One region of the Veillonella sp. HPA0037 genome, then DNA from elsewhere that is predicted to be linked to it. Evidence: riboswitches for the same ligand, from Rfam matches in the RefSeq annotation. Region 1 holds a riboswitch; the other holds the start of a gene.
What was found. A riboswitch is a leader RNA that binds a small molecule or an ion and turns the genes downstream of it on or off. The one in region 1 is predicted to bind cobalamin.
Positions count from the first base shown of each region.

Region 1 (10,047 bases):
ATTGAGTGCATCCGCAAAAAACGATAGGTCTTTATCTGTATTATCGAGACCATTACCTTCTGCATTAGGATCCGTCGATACGTCATTGCCTACTAATTTCTTTTGTTGTTCCTGTTTTTGATGTGTCACAACACCTGTCTCACCGCCAGTAGCCTCAGATTCTATGGCCTTTGGAACAGCCCATTCACGTTTTGTAGCCGATGCTGGTTGTTCTGTATCTATAGTTTTCTGTGGTTCTACGGTATTTACAGGCGGTTTCGTTTCTTGTTTCTGAGCTACCGACGCAGGTGCATCTGTAGGAGGTTTTGCCTCCTCTGGTGGCGGCGTTACCGTCGGATGATCCTCGGCTTGTTCGCTTTCACCAGCATCGGCTAAATCAAAGCTAATCTCAGCTGCCTCTTGGCCTGCACCAGTGCCACTCATGCCCTTTAGTGAAAGCCCCATGCCCGTTATCATGAGAATACTGATGCACAGGGATATCAAAAACGGTCGAAAATAATGCGATTCAAACATAGAATCACTTCCGATCCGTAGCGACACTAATATACTTAGCGCCGTTTACTTTCAGCATATCGAGAAGGGCGATGACCTCGTTATAATACACGTCCTTAGACGCGCGAATAACAAAGGCCTGTCGTGGCGTAGTCCGCACGATATCCTGTACCTCTTGGGACAGATTATCCGCAGAAATTTCGCGGTTATCGATATAGAGTTTATGCGATGTGGTGAGAGTAATGATAATCGGTTCAATGGATTTAGCCGTCGAAGTCGATGTGGATGGTAAATTTAACGGGATTTGTTGCTCCGTATTCATGTATAAAGTGCCGACCATGAAGAATACCAATAGAAAAAATACGATATCAATCATAGGGATGATCATGATGGTCGGTTCTTTTTTCACTCCTAATGTACGACGTCTCATAGGTCATGTTCCTCGTTGTACGCATCAAGAATGCTGCCACATTCATGTTCTAAGGCTACGATAAAATCATTCACCTTTGCTGCACAATAGCTGTGAAAGGCAAGAGCAATGATGGCCACCGTAAGGCCTGTAGCAGTAGCTACCAAGGCTTCGGATACACCACCTGTTATGATGGTTGGAGCCCCAATGTCACCACCTACAACGGCAAAAGCGCGGATCATGCCAAGAACGGTACCGAGCAAGCCAAGCAACGGCGCCATGGTAACGATCATGCTAAGCCACCCAAGGCCACGTTTTAAGCGTTCATCGGTATAGCCTACCAAGTCTTGTAAACGGTTTTCTAAACCATTGTAATTTTTTGCACTGCGCAAAGCCTTTGCAAAGAGAGTACCTAGATTTTGTGTATCTCGTTCTAATACGGTTGGCAACATAATCCAGCCTGGATGATTATTTAGGACAGCCGTGAATTGGCGCATGTCCTTACGGAATTTACGGTATAGAAAAAATCGCTCAATACCAATCATTAGGGTAACAACTAGAAAGATAACGAGTGGGTACATAACGAAACCACCAGCTACAAATAAATGTGCAATGCTACTCATACTAACCTCCAAAACCCACACTCTTTTAGGCTCTTATCTAATAATTATACCACGTTTTTACACATCAAAACATATGAGGCTTACGATAGATGAGTAAAAATATACTAGTTGATGCATACAATCTGACAAAGATCTTAACTAGTATAAGAAAATACAGAAAAAGGGCTACATCAATAGACATACTAATTGATGTAGCCCTTATTAGTGCAATTTTATGTACCTTTGTATGAATTTTTTATATGTACTATTTATATTGTGCACGCTATGAAGCGCAGGCTTTCATAAATGGCACAGAATCGATTCGTACATAGCTAGATATTATTTATCAAGTTTATTAATATCCAAGCGATTCATGCTGCCAATGAAGCGATTGTAAGATTCAATCATATCATTGTAATGATCAGCTGATTGGTCACCTAAGAATGTACGAACTCTACCAATCGTTGTATTTAATTGAGACTTAGCAGTGTTATATTCTGGACTCGTAACGGTGCCAGCTACATCCATAATGCCTTGTAACTCTTGGTTAGCTGCATTTACATCGATTTGTTTGCCTTCTTCAAAGCCATCTAATAAAGCCGTTAAGCGTAAATGAACTTCTTGAACAGCCGCAGCATTTTTCTTACCAGAATCTTTAAGTTCTTTCAACTGTTCTTGTTGATTTTCTGTGTTATGTTTGTGAACTACTGCGTCTAGCTGATTATATGCTGCATAGAATTGATCATATAGTTGAACGTATTTAGGTCCTAATTGTTGTTCCTTAGCATAATTATCTGCTTGATACGAATTAGTTTGGTAGTACGTATCCAATTCACTGGCTACTGGTACAATATCCTTTAATACAGCCAATACGTTGTCTAAAGGTTCCTTCATATCATCATATGGTACGCCAGCGTCTTTAGCAGCTTGCAACTTTTGTTGTAAGGTATCAAAGTGTGGTGCCATGAAGCTTGTTAAATGTTGCCCCTCTTTTAGTTTTTGAACGGACGGATTGATAGCATATCCAAAGCGTACGGACCAACTATTAAAATCGCCAATCGCTTCGATATAGTTATTGAACACTTTAATGTCCTGTTGCGATGCCTTTTGAGCGCCTTGTTGCACCCCATTGGCAATCTTAGAAAAACTACAGCCACTCATGAATAATGGGGATGTAAGAGCAGTTACACACAATACTGCTGTTGTCAGTTTTTTTGCTAATGGATTCAAAATAAATCTCTCCTTTTAAAATAACCCATAAAGTATACATCTATAACTAAATTATATACTAAATATGATTTTTACAAAAGTCATACTTATGCATTTCATGAAAAAAGGCATAGTACCTATCATTTCCTATCGATTACAAACCGATAGCAGTATAGATACTATGCCTGTATGTATAGAGATTATGTTAAGGACTTGTCAAAGACGCCTATTAATTCTTCGACGGCTTGTGATTCACTCATTTCGCCATCTAAAACTGCGGCTTCTACTTCGCCCATACGACCTTGAATGACTACATTGTTAAAGAATAGGTTGTGCAAGTGTTCGTCAATCATATCGCGTACCCAACGAAGGGATTGTTCTTGACGGCGTTTTAAGAATACGCCATTTTCTTTACCTTGTTCAGCAAATTCTTGGATTACATCCCACAATTCATCGAGACCATCCTTCGTAACGGCTGAACATGTGTAAGCTTGGGTTTTCCATTTTTCCGTAGCTGGACGGATGTAATGTAGCATCCGATCGTAATCGCTACGAGCGATGAGAGCACGCTTAAGGTTATCCCCATCAGCCTTGTTGACTACAATAGCATCGGCAAGTTCCATAACGCCTTTTTTAATGCCTTGCAATTCATCGCCTGCACCAGTAAGCACGATGAGCATAAAGAAGTCTACCATAGAACGTACGGTAACCTCACTTTGCCCAACCCCAACGGTTTCGACAAGAATAATATCATATCCAGCAGCCTCGCAAAGTAGCATTGTTTCTCTACTTTTACGAGCTACACCGCCTAGTGTACCACCAGCCGGCGATGGACGAATATAGGCTTCAGGATGCTTCGTCAACGTTTCCATCCGCGTTTTATCGCCCAAAATACTGCCTTTTGTGACTTGGCTTGTAGGGTCTACAGCAAGTACGGCAACCTTGTAACCAGCTTCAATGAGCATATTACCAAAGGCTTCAATAAATGTACTTTTACCGGCCCCAGGCACACCAGTAATACCGATGCGCAACGCCTTACCTGTGCGTGGCAATATAGCTTGTAATACTTGTTGAGCTAATTTAAAGTGTTCCTTATTATTACTTTCTACTAATGTGATAGCCCGTGAAAGTATAACGCGGTCCCCCTGCTCGATACCGCGTACATAATCAGCGACAGTTAACTTCTTTCGCCGCTGTACGGGACGTACAGACGGAGCCAGATGAGCGGAGCTAGACAAGAGGCCGTCGTGCATTTCCTTGACGCCTTTCATCACGTGACACGCAAAAGTATCATCTTTCTTCGCATCTTCTGGCACCCAGTCCGGACGATACGTACTACCCTCGGCATTTGCGTTTTTTACACCTAATTCGGGAGCTTTACTGTCACCAGCAACGCTTTGTGCATTACGCAATTCATCCGGAGTAGGCCGTTTATTATCAGTCATTGCCTTCGTCTTGAACGTGGCTAGTCAATGTTTCTAGTAATTTTTTCGCCGCTACTGGCAAAACTGTACCAGGGCCAAAGATAGCCACTGCGCCATGTTCGCGTAGGAATTCATAGTCCTGAGCAGGGATTACGCCACCGATGGCAACCAAAATATCTCCACGACCACGTTTCTTGAGTTCTTCTACAAGTTGAGGTAACAATGTTTTGTGACCAGCTGCAAGAGAACTGAAGCCAACGATGTGAACGTCATTATCCACCGCATCTTGTGCTGTTTCTTCTGGAGTTTGGAACAAAGGTCCGATATCCACGTCAAAGCCCATATCCGCGAAGGATGTAGCGATAACTTTGGCACCGCGGTCATGACCGTCTTGACCCATCTTAGCAATCATGATACGAGGACGACGACCTTCGAGTTCTTCGAAATCATCTGCCATTTGGCGAACTTCTTTGATGACATCATCATCTTCATATTCGCTGGAGTATACGCCAGAAATAGAGCGAATAACTGCTTTATGACGGCCACAAACCTTTTCAACAGCAAAGGAAATTTCACCCAAAGATGCACGAGCACGAGCTGCTTCAAGTGCAAGGGCAAGCAAGTTGCCTTCCCCAGATTCTGTAGCATTTGTAATCGCTTCGAGGCAGGATTGAACCTTATCTTCGTCACGGTTAGCACGCAATTGTTCGAGACGACGGATTTGCGCTTCTCGTACAGCCGTATTATCTACGTCTAAGATATCCAATGGATCTTCTTTATCTAGACGATATTTATTGATACCAATAATTGCTTCACGGCCAGAGTCGATACGAGCTTGGCGACGAGCTGCCGCTTCTTCGATACGCATCTTAGGAAGACCAGTATCAATCGCTTTCGCCATACCACCAAGGGATTCGATTTCTTGGATATGACCCCAAGCACGACGGATCAATTCATCAGTCAAGGCTTCTACATAATAGGAACCGCCCCATGGGTCGATAACTTTACATACCTTAGTTTCGTCTTGAATATAAAGTTGAGTATTACGAGCAATACGAGCAGAGAAGTCCGTAGGCAATGCAATGGCTTCGTCAAGCGCATTTGTATGTAGGGATTGCGTATGGCCCAATGCAGCGCCCATTGCTTCCATACATGTACGAGCTACGTTATTGAATGGATCTTGTTCTGTTAAAGACCAACCAGATGTTTGACTATGTGTACGAAGTGCCATTGATTTTGGATTTTCAGAACCGAAGCTCTTAATAATCTTAGCCCACAACATACGCGCTGCACGCATTTTCGCTACTTCCATGAAGTAGTTTTTACCGATTGCCCAGAAGAAGGACAAACGAGGTGCGAATTTATCTACGTGAAGGCCTGCATTGACACCGGTACGGATGTATTCAAGGCCGTCAGCCAATGTGTAACCTAATTCGATATCTGCAGTAGCGCCCGCTTCTTGCATATGGTAGCCAGAAATAGAGATACTGTTGAATTTAGGCATGTACTGGGATGTATAGGCAAAGATATCACCGATGATGCGCATGGACGTAGCTGGAGGGTAAATATAGGTATTACGTACCATGAACTCTTTCAAGATATCATTTTGGATTGTACCGGCCATAACCTTTTTATCAACACCTTGTTCTTCACCAGCTAGGATGTAGAACGCCATAACAGGCAATACGGCGCCGTTCATTGTCATGGATACGGACATTTGGTCAAGAGGGATACCGGAAAATAGAATTTCCATATCGAGGATGGAGTCTACCGCAACGCCCGCTTTACCAACGTCGCCCACTACGCGAGGATGGTCGGAGTCATAACCACGGTGAGTAGCAAGGTCAAAGGCAATAGACAAACCTTTTTGGCCTGCTGCCAAGTTACGACGATAGAACGCATTGGATTCTTCGGCTGTAGAGAAACCAGCGTACTGACGCACTGTCCAAGGACGAGTTACGTACATTGTGGAATAAGGTCCACGCAAGAATGGAGGTACACCAGCCATATAGTCAAGGTGTGTCATCCCTTCATAATCCATCTCTGTATAGAGAGGTTTTAATTGGATTTGCTCCATTGTCGTGTTATATAAGTCTTCAAAGCTTTTTCCTGTTTCTTTTTTAAGTTCAGCAAGCCATGCATCGCGCGATGTGGCAGACTGAGATCCCAAGCCAAGAGAGGAGAAGTCTGGATTTTTAAACATGAGCTCACATCCCTTTCTTATCTTGTAACGTATTTAAAATAGCGTAGCAGTTTGCGCGAACAGAGATGAAATCATCTACACCGGCTTCACGATATACAGGCTCTAGGTCCTTAGAAGGTGCCCCTGCCAAAATAACCGTTACATTCGGCATAGTTTCTTTCAATTCTTTCGCAAGTGGTGGAACCAATTCAGGATACGTATCATCTGTAGAACAGATAACTACCACATCGGCGCCACTTTCACGAGCCGCTTTAGCCGCATCAGCCGTTGTTTCATGACCATCATTTTTGATTACTTCGAATGCCGCTACTTCAAAGAAGCCTGTGGAGAAGTCCGCACGAGGTTTATGTTGAGGAATAGGGCCCATATTAGCCAAGAATACCTTCACATTATCTTTTGTGCGTTGTTTATAATTTTCCGTACGCATACGAAGGGCTTCAAATTGTTCCGTCCAGCGATGTGCAGTAATTGGTTCGATAGTTTCAGAGGAAATATCGCCCGCCTCTAAAGCACTGCGAATTTGGCGAATTGTCATTTTGTGTAATGCACCCAATTCGATAAGGCCAATCAATGCACCTGGTTCTGTTGTGCTTGCTTCTAACGTAGCTTGTGCTTTTACAAGAGCATCTTGATCTGCACCAGCCAAGTATTCTTCAAGATGAGCTACCCGTTTTTGACGCAATGTTTCTTGATTTTCAGGTTTTGGATCAAGCAATTCTTCCGTCATATTAGCGTACATATTATTACCAACCGCTACATCCTTACGGAATGCAAGGTTTTTAAAGCGTTCATTAAGAATTGTTTTAACTTGCGCTTGAGGATAACCTTCCTTCAAGGCAGCTATAATGCCACCTTTAGACTCGATAGTTTGGAATTCATCCCAAATTTTTTCGCATAGTTCAGCTGCCAATGTTTCTACATACCAAGAACCACCTACAGGGTCAACTGGTTGACGCAATTCGAATTCAGTTTGTAACATAACTTGAATGTTACGGGCAATACGACGAGAGAATTCATCGGATTTGCGAATTGGTTGATCAAATGGAGAAACTTCAAGACTATTGAGGCCACCTACAACACCAGAGAATGCTTGTGTTGTATTACGCAACAAGTTTACATATGGGTCGTATACGGTTTTTGTGAAAGCAGATGTTCTACCGTGTACATGAACGGCACGGTCGCTTTCACCAGCGCCGAAGGCCTCCATAATGCGAGCCCAAAGCACGCGCAACGCACGCAATTTAGCAATTTCCATGAAGAAGTTTGCACCCAAGGAGAATGTAAACATCATGCTCTTAGCAATGGTATGAATATCGATGTTGCGTTGTGCCAATTGCCGCACGTAGCAAACAGCTGTTGCCAATGCATAGGCAACCTCTTGCACATCATTAGCACCGCCATTAGCGTATACATCACCGGATACGAGCACTGTTTTAAGCTCAGGTGCTTGATCCTTGGCCCATACAACAGTATGTGCCATTTCATCAAAAGCAGTATCTAAAGACATATGCAATGCACCGTCTTTAGCCCACACGCCGATAGGATCTGCACCAACGAGACCTTTCAAATCGGATGTTTGCTTTTTAGAAGCTTTCACAGTAGCCGACAACATACCGAGCAAAATCGCTGCAGATGCGCCAGTTTCAATGTATAAAGGATTTTCCTTAAGATTAAATCGTTCAATTAATTGACTGCAATCGGCCATCGTATACAAGGATGTGCCGCCTACACCAACAGATGCGCCTACTTGCACATCTTGATCATGGCGTGTTGCTTCATCAAGACGAATGTTGTGAATGGTTCCGCCTTTCACAATTTCGTATAAACTTGCATGATTGGCATCCTTCGGTAAGGATTCATCAACATATTGAGATACACCCCAAGAATCTTTGATATAGCCGCTTGCTTTCGTGCCACGTAGGAACTCGCCAGCGCCAGGATAAACGCCCTTTGGAATCTTTTCCTGATGCAATGCAGGTGTATAGATAGGTTGTAACGTAATACCTTCATAGGTTTTGGTGAACATTTTTTTATGGAAATCGCCACCTTTTAACGCCTTTTCAACTTCAGCCTGCCATCGTTCATACGTAGGTTTCTCAAACTCATCAAAGGATACAGGCGCCAGTAAATCGCGTTCAGTGTCCTTTGAAGTCTTTTTGTCAGACATATATGTGCCTCCTTTTCAACTTGAAACCATACAGGGGGAACAGCGCACCGTACCAGTGAGTTGCTTCGTATATGAGTTACATAGGTGCCAAATATATGTCCATCATGATGATGAATCTCCAGTCAAACTATTAAGCCTATGCCATATATGAACGACCCTCTAGCGTGGCAATTAAAAAAACGTGCCACCCGAGAGTGACACGTTAGGTTACATATTGAATGGTACACTAAAACTATTGTAAAAAGTATACCTCAATCCCCTTCCTATCGCTCGTAGGTACATAACGGTGATTATCAAATAGGCAGTTCTCCTGGCTCGGGCTCAACACCTTGCTTTCGCCTTCCCAGATTGCTCCAGTGACATGTATGAAAGCAGGCTCGTCCTTACAGTGGCGGGACCGCATCGGCTTGTACCGATTTCTCTATTAAGTCTTGCGACACCTATTCTCTATATTCGTTGTTCTAAGTCCAATATAGTGTAAAAATATGCACAAAGTCAATGAACATAACAGTTAATCATAAGTAGCAAATTTAAAGTTATAACTAACGCATATATAGAATGATAAAAATGCATAGGTACAATTTAGAGAAATTACCTCTATAATTCGCTACCGCTATACTACCACCATGTTATAATAATTCTACTAGTGGGAGGTCGTATTATGAACGAAATAAACAAAAAAGGTCTCAGCACTACATTGTTGTGCTGTTTAATTTGGGGTTTGCTGCCCCTCTATTGGGCGCTTTTAAACCAAGTATCATCCTTTTCCGTATTATCGCATCGCATCATCTGGTCCGGATTTTGGATGTTCTTCCTCGTCATCGCCACAGGGCGCCAACAACTGCGTATGGACATACAAATTTTACGCACCCATCTTACGCAATTAGGCCTACTATTACTGGCTGCTATACTTATTAGCATCAACTGGTTCACCTACATTTGGGCCGTAACAAATCAGCACGTACTCGACACGAGTTTGGGGTATTACATCAATCCCTTACTCAACGTATTGCTCGGTATTTTAATTTACAAAGAATCCTTGCTGTGGCCACAAAAACTAAGTATCGCCATTGCAATCTTGGGCGTGGCTATCATGACTGTTCAACTAGGTACATTACCCATTGTCTCTATCGTCCTAGCCGTATCCTTTAGCCTCTACGGCGCCGTTAAGAAACGACTCACCATCCATCCATTTTCGAGCATCGCCTTCGAGGCATGGCTCATCACACCGATAGCATTATGGTATTTAACGGCTATAGACACCACCTCGTGGACCTTTATCGAAAACCTAACGCCGACCGGTCTCCTCCTCATCGGCGCTGGCCTTACCACATCGATTCCGCTCATCCTCTTTTCATACGGTGCCCGCCTATTGCCACTAAATATACTCGGCTTTTTACAATACCTATCTCCTACCATGGGCTTCTTCTTGGCCATCTTCTACTTTGGTGAAAGCTTTGGTACAGCCCAACTCATAGCCTTCGGCTGCATCTGGGTGGCACTCGTATTGTTTACCCTATCCAATCAAATGACGACACGTA
Region 1 covers NZ_KE150483.1:1,468,129-1,478,175, reverse strand. Annotated here, with positions in the region: gene HMPREF1477_RS06695 (hypothetical protein) at 1-456, opposite strand, end outside; gene HMPREF1477_RS06690 (biopolymer transporter ExbD) at 518-922, opposite strand; gene HMPREF1477_RS06685 (MotA/TolQ/ExbB proton channel family protein) at 919-1,524, opposite strand; gene HMPREF1477_RS06680 (DUF3829 domain-containing protein) at 1,843-2,733, opposite strand; gene meaB (methylmalonyl Co-A mutase-associated GTPase MeaB) at 2,913-4,157, opposite strand; gene scpA (methylmalonyl-CoA mutase) at 4,150-6,339, opposite strand; gene HMPREF1477_RS06665 (methylmalonyl-CoA mutase family protein) at 6,344-8,506, opposite strand; cobalamin riboswitch at 8,789-8,965, opposite strand; gene rarD (EamA family transporter RarD) at 9,168-10,047, shown strand, end outside.

Region 2 (10,047 bases), 250 kb from region 1:
GATTATGTATGGCCAACAGTAAAAGCAGGTGCTGTTTACGAAGGTAAATATCTTTTAGGTACATCCTTTGCTAGACCTTTGATTGGCAAAATTCTTGTAGATATCGCTAAAAAAGAAGGCGCTGATGCCATCGCTCACGGTGCGACTGGTAAAGGTAATGACCAAGTTCGTTTTGAATTGGCTATTAAAGCATTAGCACCTAACATGAAAATCATCGCTCCTTGGAGAGAATGGGATTTGAAATCTAGAACAGATTGCATGGAATATGCTGCTAAACACGACATTCCAGTTGTAGCAACTAAATCACATCCATACTCCATGGACCAAAACGTATGGCATTTGTCCCATGAAGGTGGCGATCTTGAAAATCCAGCAAATGCACCTAAAGATGATGTATATTTAGTAACACATACACCTGAACAAGCTCCTGATGAAGCTGGTTATGTAACTGTTACTTTCAAAGAAGGCGTACCGGTAGCCGTTGACGGTCAAGAAGGCACTCCTCTTCAATTATTGGAAAAACTCAACGAAATCGGCGCACACTATGGTGTAGGCGTTGTAGATATCGTTGAAAATAGATTAGTTGGTATGAAATCTCGTGGCGTTTATGAAAACCCAGGTGGATCTATCATCATGTATGCTCACAGAGAACTTGAATACCTTTGCCTCGACAGAGCTACATACCACTACAAAGAACTCATTGCTAACAAATACGCTGAACTCGTATATGATGGCATGTGGTTCGCACCATTGATGAATGCTTTGCAAGCATTCGTTGATGAAACTCAAAAAACTGTAACTGGTGAAGTAAAACTTAAATTGTACAAAGGCAACATTATTTCTGCTGGTGCAACTTCTCCATACTCCTTGTACAGCGAAGATTTCGTAACATTCGAAGAAGATGATGTATACAACCAAGCTGATGCGGCTGGTTTCATCAACTTGTTCGGTTTACCTCTTAAAATTAATGCATTAATGAAAGAAAAGGCAGGTAAATAATGGCTAAATTGTGGGGCGGGCGTTTCACAAAAGGCACTGATAAAGCGGTAGAGGATTTTACATCCTCTATCGCTTTTGATGCTAGAATGTACGCCGAAGATATTGCAGGTAGTAAAGCACATGCGACAATGCTGGCAAAACAAAATATTATCTCCGACGCAGATCGGGACGCTATTGTAGCGGGCTTAACAAAGATTAAAGGCCAAATCGATAAAGGTGAGTTCCCATTCTCCGTGGCTCTTGAAGATATTCATATGAATATTGAAAAGCGCCTAACCGATGATATTGGTGAAGCAGGTGGTCGTTTACATACAGGCCGTAGCCGTAATGACCAATGCGCAGTAGATTTGCACATGTACGTGCGTAAAGCCGTAGTAGAAATGGGCGAGCTCATCGTAGATATGCAAAAAGCCCTCATTGAAACGGCTGAAAAATACAGCGATGTTATCATGCCCGGCTATACGCATTTACAACGGGCACAACCTGTATTGTTCGGTCATCATATGATGGCATACTTCTCTATGCTAGAACGCGACTTTGACCGTTTGTTGATGGTCTTCAAACACGCAGACATCATGCCACTTGGTGCAGGGGCCTTAGCTGGTTCTACGTACGGTATTGATCAAACCTATACACAAAAGCTACTCGGCTTCTCCCGTATTTACGAAAACAGTATGGATGCTGTATCCGACCGTGATTATGTAGTTGAATTCTTATCCTTTGCATCTCTTGTGATGATGCACTTGAGTCGTCTTAGTGAAGAATTAATTTTGTGGTCTACCAATGAGTTTAATTTTATTGAACTTGATGATGCTCACTGCACAGGCTCTAGCATCATGCCACAAAAGAAAAATCCTGACGTATGTGAACTCGTTCGTGGTAAAACAGGTCGTACCTATGGCCACTTGTTAGGTTTATTAACTACATTAAAAGGCTTGCCACTTACATATAATAAAGATATGCAAGAGGATAAAGAGGGCATTTTTGATGCTATCGATACAGTGCACTTTGCATTGTCTATTAATGCGGCTATGATTCGCGGCATGAAGGTCAATGGGGCGCATATGAAAGCTGTCCTCGATGATGATTTCTCGAATGCTACAGATATGGCCGATTACCTTGCGAAAAAAGGCGTTCCATTCCGTGAAGCTCATGAAATCGTAGGTAATGCTGTACATCATTGCATTGAAAAAGGTTGCGTATTACTTGATTTATCCGTTGAGGAGTTTAAAGCTATATCCGATCATTTTGATGCAGATATCCTTGATGCCATTTCCATCGAAGCTTGCATAGCTGGCCGTAATAACTATTCTGGTACGGCTCCAGAATGTGTGGAAAGACAACGTAATAATGGGAAGCAAATCATTGCTAATGAAGAAGCACAAATCGATAGCTGGAAATCTATCGTAAACTCTGTACAAGAGTAATTCCTTTTTATTAGAATCATAGATGCTTTCTTAGTTTATAAAATTGACTCCACCTTTAGGTGGGGTCAATTTTTGTCTATATTGGGTGGACTCATGGCGGATAATGGTCTTGTGGCACAACACTATAATCTGAATAGATAGTGATTTTCAGCACATTTAATTGATTAAACTAAAAGAAAATGATACTTTTACATTCATCATATCGTTTCTAATCAAAAATAATATATAATTACTATATTTTTATTCAATTCGTGTAATATGCTTTGTCCACTAATAAAATACTTTTAATTTACCATCTATGGTGTTATTATTAATTCGAAAAACAAATGAAAACGGTACCTTCACATTCCCGCCCATTACAGCAGGAACTGAATGTACTTAGCGGTTTTAATATAGTTACGTGAATTATGGACGAGAAAAAATTCACCTTACGAAAGGGGATTGATACATGAAAACCACCGCTAAAAAAATGTCTGTATTCCAGCTAACCACAATGGTAGCAGCCAATATGCTAGGAGCTGGGATCATTATGTTACCAACCAATTTGGCTCAAGTTGGTACTATTTCAGTGTTATCTTGGCTCGTGACGGCTGTGGGTGCGCTTTTGCTAGCGTATATTTTTGCTCAAGCGGGTATGTTCTCTCAAATTAAAGGAGGCATGGGCGGTTATGCAGAACACCGCTTCGGTAAGACTGGACATTTTATGGCGAGCTATGCTTACAGCATATCTCTCATCATTGCTAATATAGCGATTGCAGTTTCCGCAGTTGGCTATGGCTCAGAATTCTTTGGTGTTGATCTAAATGCAACGCAAACAAGTCAAGTAACGATTGTCTTGTTATGGTTTGCAGCGATTTTGAACTTTAGAGGAAACCGCTTTACAGGTCAGCTCAGCAATATTACTATTTGGGGCTGTATTGTGCCAGTATTACTTATTGGTACAATTGGTTGGTTCTGGTTTAGCCCAGATACGTATTTGGCGGCATGGAATCCAAACGACTTGCCGTTTTTTGAAGCAATTAAAGAATCTATTGCTTTAACATTGTGGGGATTCCTAGGGTTTGAATCTGCAGCAGCAAATGCAGATGCTGTAGAAAATCCAAAGAAAAACGTGCCAATTGCAACATTTGCAGGTACATTAGCAGTGGCGGTGATTTACATCTTGTCCACGAATGTTATGGCCGGTATCGTGCCTAACACAGAATTACTTAATTCCAATGCACCATTTGGTCTCACATTTGCATACATGTTTAATGACACAATTGCAAATGTTATCATGGCGCTCATGATTATCTCTTGCTGTGGTGCTTTACTTTGCTGGCAATTTACATTGTCTCGCGTATTCAAGAATGCAGCAGAGGCAGGTTATTTCCCTAAGGTGTTTGCTCGTGTAAACAGCAAGGATGCACCTGTGCGTGGCGTATTTATCTTATTAGCGATTGAAACAATTCTTACATTGTTCACAGCAAATGATTCTTTACGCGATCAATTCGCGACATTGGTAAACCTTGCGGTTGTAACTAATGTAGTGCCTTATATTCTCTGCATTATTGCAGTACCAACTATGATGCACATGTCTGGATTGGAAAAACGTCGTATTGATCGTTTCTATTTCGTTGCTGTTGCAGGTGTTTTATACTGTTTATACGCAGTATATGCGTGCGGTGTTGATGCCATGCTCGGTAGTGCTGTTGCAGTAACTATTGGCATTTGCATTTATATGATACGCAAAGGTTGGGTAGCGTATCGTGCACAACGATTCCAACAAAGTATCGATTAATTGAATACTCTCTCGTCTTATAGAGGCTGTCACTTCGGTGATAGCCTCTTTTGGTTATATGCATAGCAAAATGTTTTATATGTAAATTAAATCAAAATACAAATGTAAATATATACGTTATATACAGAAAAGAAAAGTAAATAAAGCAATTATTTCAAGAAATGGGGGCACAATATACGAAGTAATGCATGTAAATAATAATGAATATTGTTTTTATGAATAATTATGATTGATTGACGAATATACACTAAGGGGTATATGTATTGTTGGAGAATTATAAATATAGTATATTTATAATTAATAAAAGTGAATAAACTGAGTGTCGGTTTTACCGAGCGTAAAAAGAGGAAAATGGGTGTAAATCCTATACTATGAAAATAGCTGTAATGAGGAGCGATATTTCGTATTAGGGTCACTGGGAAACTGGGAAGGCAGAAATATTGTGATGAGTCAAAAGTCAGAAAGCCTGCTCAATCTTGAGGAACATTGTGCTAGAACACGGTGTTTTAATTTAGGTTAGTCAGGTAGGCTAATCTTTTTTTATGGTTATTTCATAAATTTTATTACACGGAATCATATTATATGTTTACTCATTATGTGTATCTATGTTTATTCACTATTATGTAGTTTTATTTAAAAAGGGTATAGGAGGTGCCTATGGGCAAACGCTTTGCCAAGCAATTAGGACAATTTATTGTTACCTTGTTTGGCATCACATTTTTGACATTTTGTCTCACCTATTTAGCTCCAGGGGACCCAGTTACGATGCTACTGGAAACGGCGGATACCATCGTGTCTCAAGAAATGATTGATGAAACTCGAGCACAATTAGGCTTGGATAAGCCGTTTATCGTACAGTATGCAAACTGGGTAGTCAATGCAGCACAAGGTGACTTAGGAGTGAGTTACTCTGCTAAAAAACCGGTAGTAGATCGCATGTTAGAAGCATTACCTGGTACGCTTGCATTGTCAGGAACCGCATTGGTATTTACGATTCTCTATGCATTACCGGCAGGTATACTGAGTGCGTATAATCGGAATAAATGGATAGACTATGTACTGAGAAGCCTTTCCTTTATAGGCGTATCTATGCCGTCATTCTGGTTAGGCCTTGTATTAATTTACATTTTTGGCTTAAAGCTCGGTTTAGTTCCAATCGCTTCATCTCGTGTAACAGCGACAGGTGTTATTTTGCCAGCCGTTACATTAGCGGTTGTTGTAGGCTCTAAATACATGCGCCAAGTTCGACTCGTTATCCTTGAAGAGATGCAAAAGGATTACGTTATCGGTGCCCGTGCTCGTGGCGTGAGCGAAATGAAGATTTTATTCGGTCACATTTTGCCTAATGCCGTATTGCCATTGATCACTATTTTAGGTGTTCTTATTGGTTGGTTATTAGGTGGTGTAGCTGTAGTTGAAATGGTATTCTCTTGGCCTGGCCTCGGGAATATGGCCATTTACGCCATCACTATGCGTGACTATCCATTGATTGAAGGTTTTGTGTTATGGGTTGCTATTGCATACATGTGTATCAATGCTTTAGTTGATGCATCCTATGTTCTATTGGACCCTAGATTGAAAAGGGAGAGAGCATAATGAAAGAATTTATTCAGAAACATAAATTGTTCTCTTTCTACACTGCATTGATGCTCGTTATCGTATTCATTGCTATCTTTGCACCATGGCTTGCTCCGGGCGATGCTTTCTCATCGGATATGTCCAAGGCATTACAAGCACCTAGTACTCAACATTGGTTTGGTACCGACAAATTGGGCCGTGACGTATTGTCTCGTATCATTTATGGTACTCAATTATCTTTGTTCATGGGTGTATCCATCGTAGTGATTATGGTGAGCATTGGTACAGTCATCGGTGCCGTAGCAGGTTACTTTGGTGGCAAGGTTGAAATGGTTCTTATGCGCTTGGCAGATATCATGTTATCTTTCCCAGGGGTAGTGCTCGCCATTGCCATCGCCGGTATCTTAGGTGGTAGTATTGTAAATACCATCTTAGCATTATCGGTTGTAGGGTGGGCTAAATATGCGCGACTTGTTCGTTCTATGACGTTGAAAGTACGCGGTGAAGAATATGTAACGGCTGCTGTTATGATGGGGGCCTCTACATGGACGATTTTACGTCGTCATATTATTCCTAATATTTTGCCACTCGTTGTAACCACAGGGGCTCTTGATATTGGGGCTATTATGATTGAAGTTGCCGGTTTATCATTCCTTGGTTTTGGTGCGCAACCACCAACACCTGAATGGGGTCTTATGCTTAATGAAGGTCGTCAATACTTGCAAACGAGCCCATGGCTCATGGCGTTCCCTGGTTTGTCGATTTTAATCGTAGTATCCATATTCAATCTTTGGTCTGATTCTCTACGCGATGTAGTGGATCCTAAGAATCAAGGTTAATCTTAGTTTTTGGAATCTTTATTAGGCCTTTGCGGCATAATAATGATATATAAGCTTTGTATATTGTGTTAATAAGGAGATTTTAAATGAAAAAATCTTGGAAAAAGGCTCTTTTAGCAGGTCTTAGCATTGTAATGATGGGTTCCTTCATCGCTGGCTGTGGCTCCAATAATGGTGCTGATAACAAGGATGTGTTAAAGGTTGGTGTAACTAACTTCGCATCCTCATTAGATCCTACAGAAAACTTCTTTTCATGGGTTGTAATGCGTTATGGTGTAGGCGAAACATTGACTAAATTCGACGCGCAAATGAAATCTCAACCTTGGATCGCATCCAAATGGGAAGTATCTCCAGACCATAAAACATGGACTTTCACAATCAATGATAAAGTGAAGTTCTCTAATGGTAAAAAAGTTGATGCCGCAGCGGTAAAAGCTTCTATTGAGCGTTCTTTTGAAAAGTCTAACTATGCTAAAACATTCTTTAAATATGAATCCATTGAAGCAAATGGCCAACAATTAATTATCAAAACAGATAAAGAATATCCTAATATGCCAGGTCTTTTGGCGGATCCGGTATTCCTAATTGTTGACGTACAATCTGAAAAAGATGGTCGTAACTTTGCTAAAGAAGGTCCTATCGGTACAGGCCCATATGTAGTAAAATCTTTCACAAAAGAACGTGCTGAAATGGTTGCCAACGAAAACTATTGGGATGGTGCAGTACCATTCAAGACTGTTGAAATTCCTTCTATCGACGATCCTAATACGCGTGCTATGAGCTTGCAATCTGGTGATGTTGATATGGCTGTTAACATCGGTCCTGGGGAAATAGGCTTATTCCAAAATAACGATAAGTTCAAGGTTGATGAAATTGCATCCCTTCGCGTAGTATTGGCTCGTATTAACCAAAAAGGTGTTCTTGGTGATGACAAAGTACGTGCTGCAGTTATCTCTGCAACAGACCGCAAAAACTATGCTGATGTATTGTTAAAAGGCACATTCATCCCTGGTTCTGCTCCAATTCCACCATCCATGGACTATGGTTTCAAAGATTTGAAAGATCCTAATGCCTATAATCCTGAACGTTCTAAACAATTATTAGCAGAAGATGGTTGGAAAGATACTGATGGCGATGGTATCCTTGATAAAGATGGCAAACCATTGACATTCAACTTCGTTGTATATAACTCTCGTGCAGAATTACCACTTTATGCCGAAGCTGTTCAAGCAGACCTAAAAAAAGTTGGTATCGATATGAAAATCAAAACAGTTGACTATAACTTGATTGATAAAATGGGTCAAGAGGGCGACTATGATATGCTTATCTCCAACATCGTAACTGCTAATACAGGCGATCCAATCTGGTTCTTAGCTAACTACTGGCACACTAATAACAATGGTTCCAACCCTCAAAACGGTTCTGGTTACTCCAACCCACAAGTTGACCAATTGTTAGATGCTGCTCAAACTGAATTCGATCCTGCAAAACGTCGTGACTATGCAATCCAAATTCAACAATTATTGATGAATGATGGTGCTGCATTGTTCTTAGGTTACCCTAAAACTAATATCATTACTGGTTCTTACTTGAAAGGTGCTGTCATGTACCCAAGTGACTACTACTGGATTACTAACAAAATTACAAAATAGTGAGGAGCTATAATGGCAGAAAACATACTAACTGTAGAAAACCTTAACATAGCGTACCAAGGTGTGCCTGCTGTTATGGATGTAAATTTTACCTTGGAACGCGGTAAGGTATTAACCATTGTAGGGGAATCTGGATCCGGTAAAACTACCGTGATCCGGGCCCTCATGGGTTTATTGCCTGTAGGTGGTGAGGTCACAGATGGTACAATGATCTTTAATGGTCAAGACCTTCGCACCCTATCTAAGTCAGAATGGAGATCCATACGTGGCAAAGATATGGCCATGATTTTCCAAGATAGCGGTAGTGCACTCGATCCGATTGTACGTATTGGTAAACAATTTAGAGAACTATTCAAAGCTCACATTGAAATCTCCAATGACGAATGTGATCGTCGTGCTATTGAATTATTAGAGTCTGTTGCGTTACCTAATTGCGCAGATATCCTTCGCCGCTATCCACATGAGCTGTCTGGCGGTCAACGCCAACGTGTTGGCATTGCCATGGCATTAGCATTAGATCCAGCATTACTCATCGGTGATGAACCAACATCTGCTCTAGACGTGACAACACAATCTCAAGTTGTTATGCAAATGATGGAATTATCTAAAGTGCATAATTCCGCTATCGTTATGGTAACCCATAACCTTGGTGTGGCGGCGTATATGTCCGATTACATCATCGTTATGAAAAAGGGCTGTGTTGTAGATGCAGGTACGCCACAAGAAATCTTAGAAAACCCATCTAATGAATACACAAAACAACTAAAAGATGCGGTACCAACATTGGAAGGAGGTCGTTACATTGACTAACTACGCAGTAGAAATTAAAAATGTATGCAAACGATTCCCTCTTCCGACTGGCGGAGAGCTAGAAGCATGTAAAGATATCAACATTACCCTTGAAAAAGGGGAATCTCTTGGTATTGTAGGTGAATCTGGTTCTGGTAAAACAACTCTAGTTCGTATGATCATGAAGATGTTACCTATTACAGAAGGCGAGATTTATGTAGATGGTGTAGAGCTTCAACATATGAACTCTGAGCAAACGAAAGAATACCGAAAGAAAATTCAAATGGTATTCCAAGATCCATCTGCTGCATTTAACCCACGCATGAAGGTTAAGGATATTATCCTTGAACCACTATATAATTTTGGGCTTCTTGAAAAGGGAAAAGAAGAACAAATCGCTGGTGATTATCTTGAAATGGTAGATTTACCGCGCGAGTTCATGCATCGATTCCCTCATGAGATGTCTGGTGGTCAACGTCAACGTGTAGCTATCGCACGAGCTATCGTTTTGGAACCTGAAATCCTCGTATTCGATGAGGCAACGAGTGCCCTTGATGTATCTGTGCAAGACTCTATTGCCTATCTACTCGCTAGATTGCAAAAGAAACGGAATTTAACATATTTGTTCATCGCTCATGATATTGCTTTCATTCGTACTATGTGCCATAAGGTTGTAGTCATGTATAAAGGGGCTATCGTTGAAGAACTAGATGCGTTCCATCTAGCAGATGCTAAACATCCATATACAAAGGTGTTATTGAGTTCTATTTTTGAAATTGGTAAACCACACAATCCATTATCGATGGATACCGTTACTAATGATACAAATATATAATCTTATTGGTGAAAGCCTTCGCGTATGCGAAGGCTTTTATCTTTTCTATTTGCTAAATATATATTAGATGATTGAGAACTGTCGATAAATAGGATATGATAAAGAAAGCAATATACCCATATAGGTATATTGAAAGGTATTCATATGA
Region 2 covers NZ_KE150483.1:1,716,205-1,726,251, forward strand. Annotated here, with positions in the region: gene HMPREF1477_RS07680 (argininosuccinate synthase) at 1-999, shown strand, start outside; gene argH (argininosuccinate lyase) at 999-2,426, shown strand; gene potE (putrescine-ornithine antiporter) at 2,875-4,206, shown strand; cobalamin riboswitch at 4,507-4,695, shown strand; gene nikB (nickel ABC transporter permease) at 4,864-5,802, shown strand; gene nikC (nickel transporter permease) at 5,802-6,623, shown strand; gene HMPREF1477_RS07705 (ABC transporter substrate-binding protein) at 6,710-8,275, shown strand; gene HMPREF1477_RS07710 (ABC transporter ATP-binding protein) at 8,288-9,085, shown strand; gene HMPREF1477_RS07715 (ABC transporter ATP-binding protein) at 9,078-9,899, shown strand.
Region 2: it holds a riboswitch for cobalamin, as region 1 does, so the genes downstream of both, nikB (nickel ABC transporter permease) here and HMPREF1477_RS06665 (methylmalonyl-CoA mutase family protein) in region 1, are expected to answer to the same signal.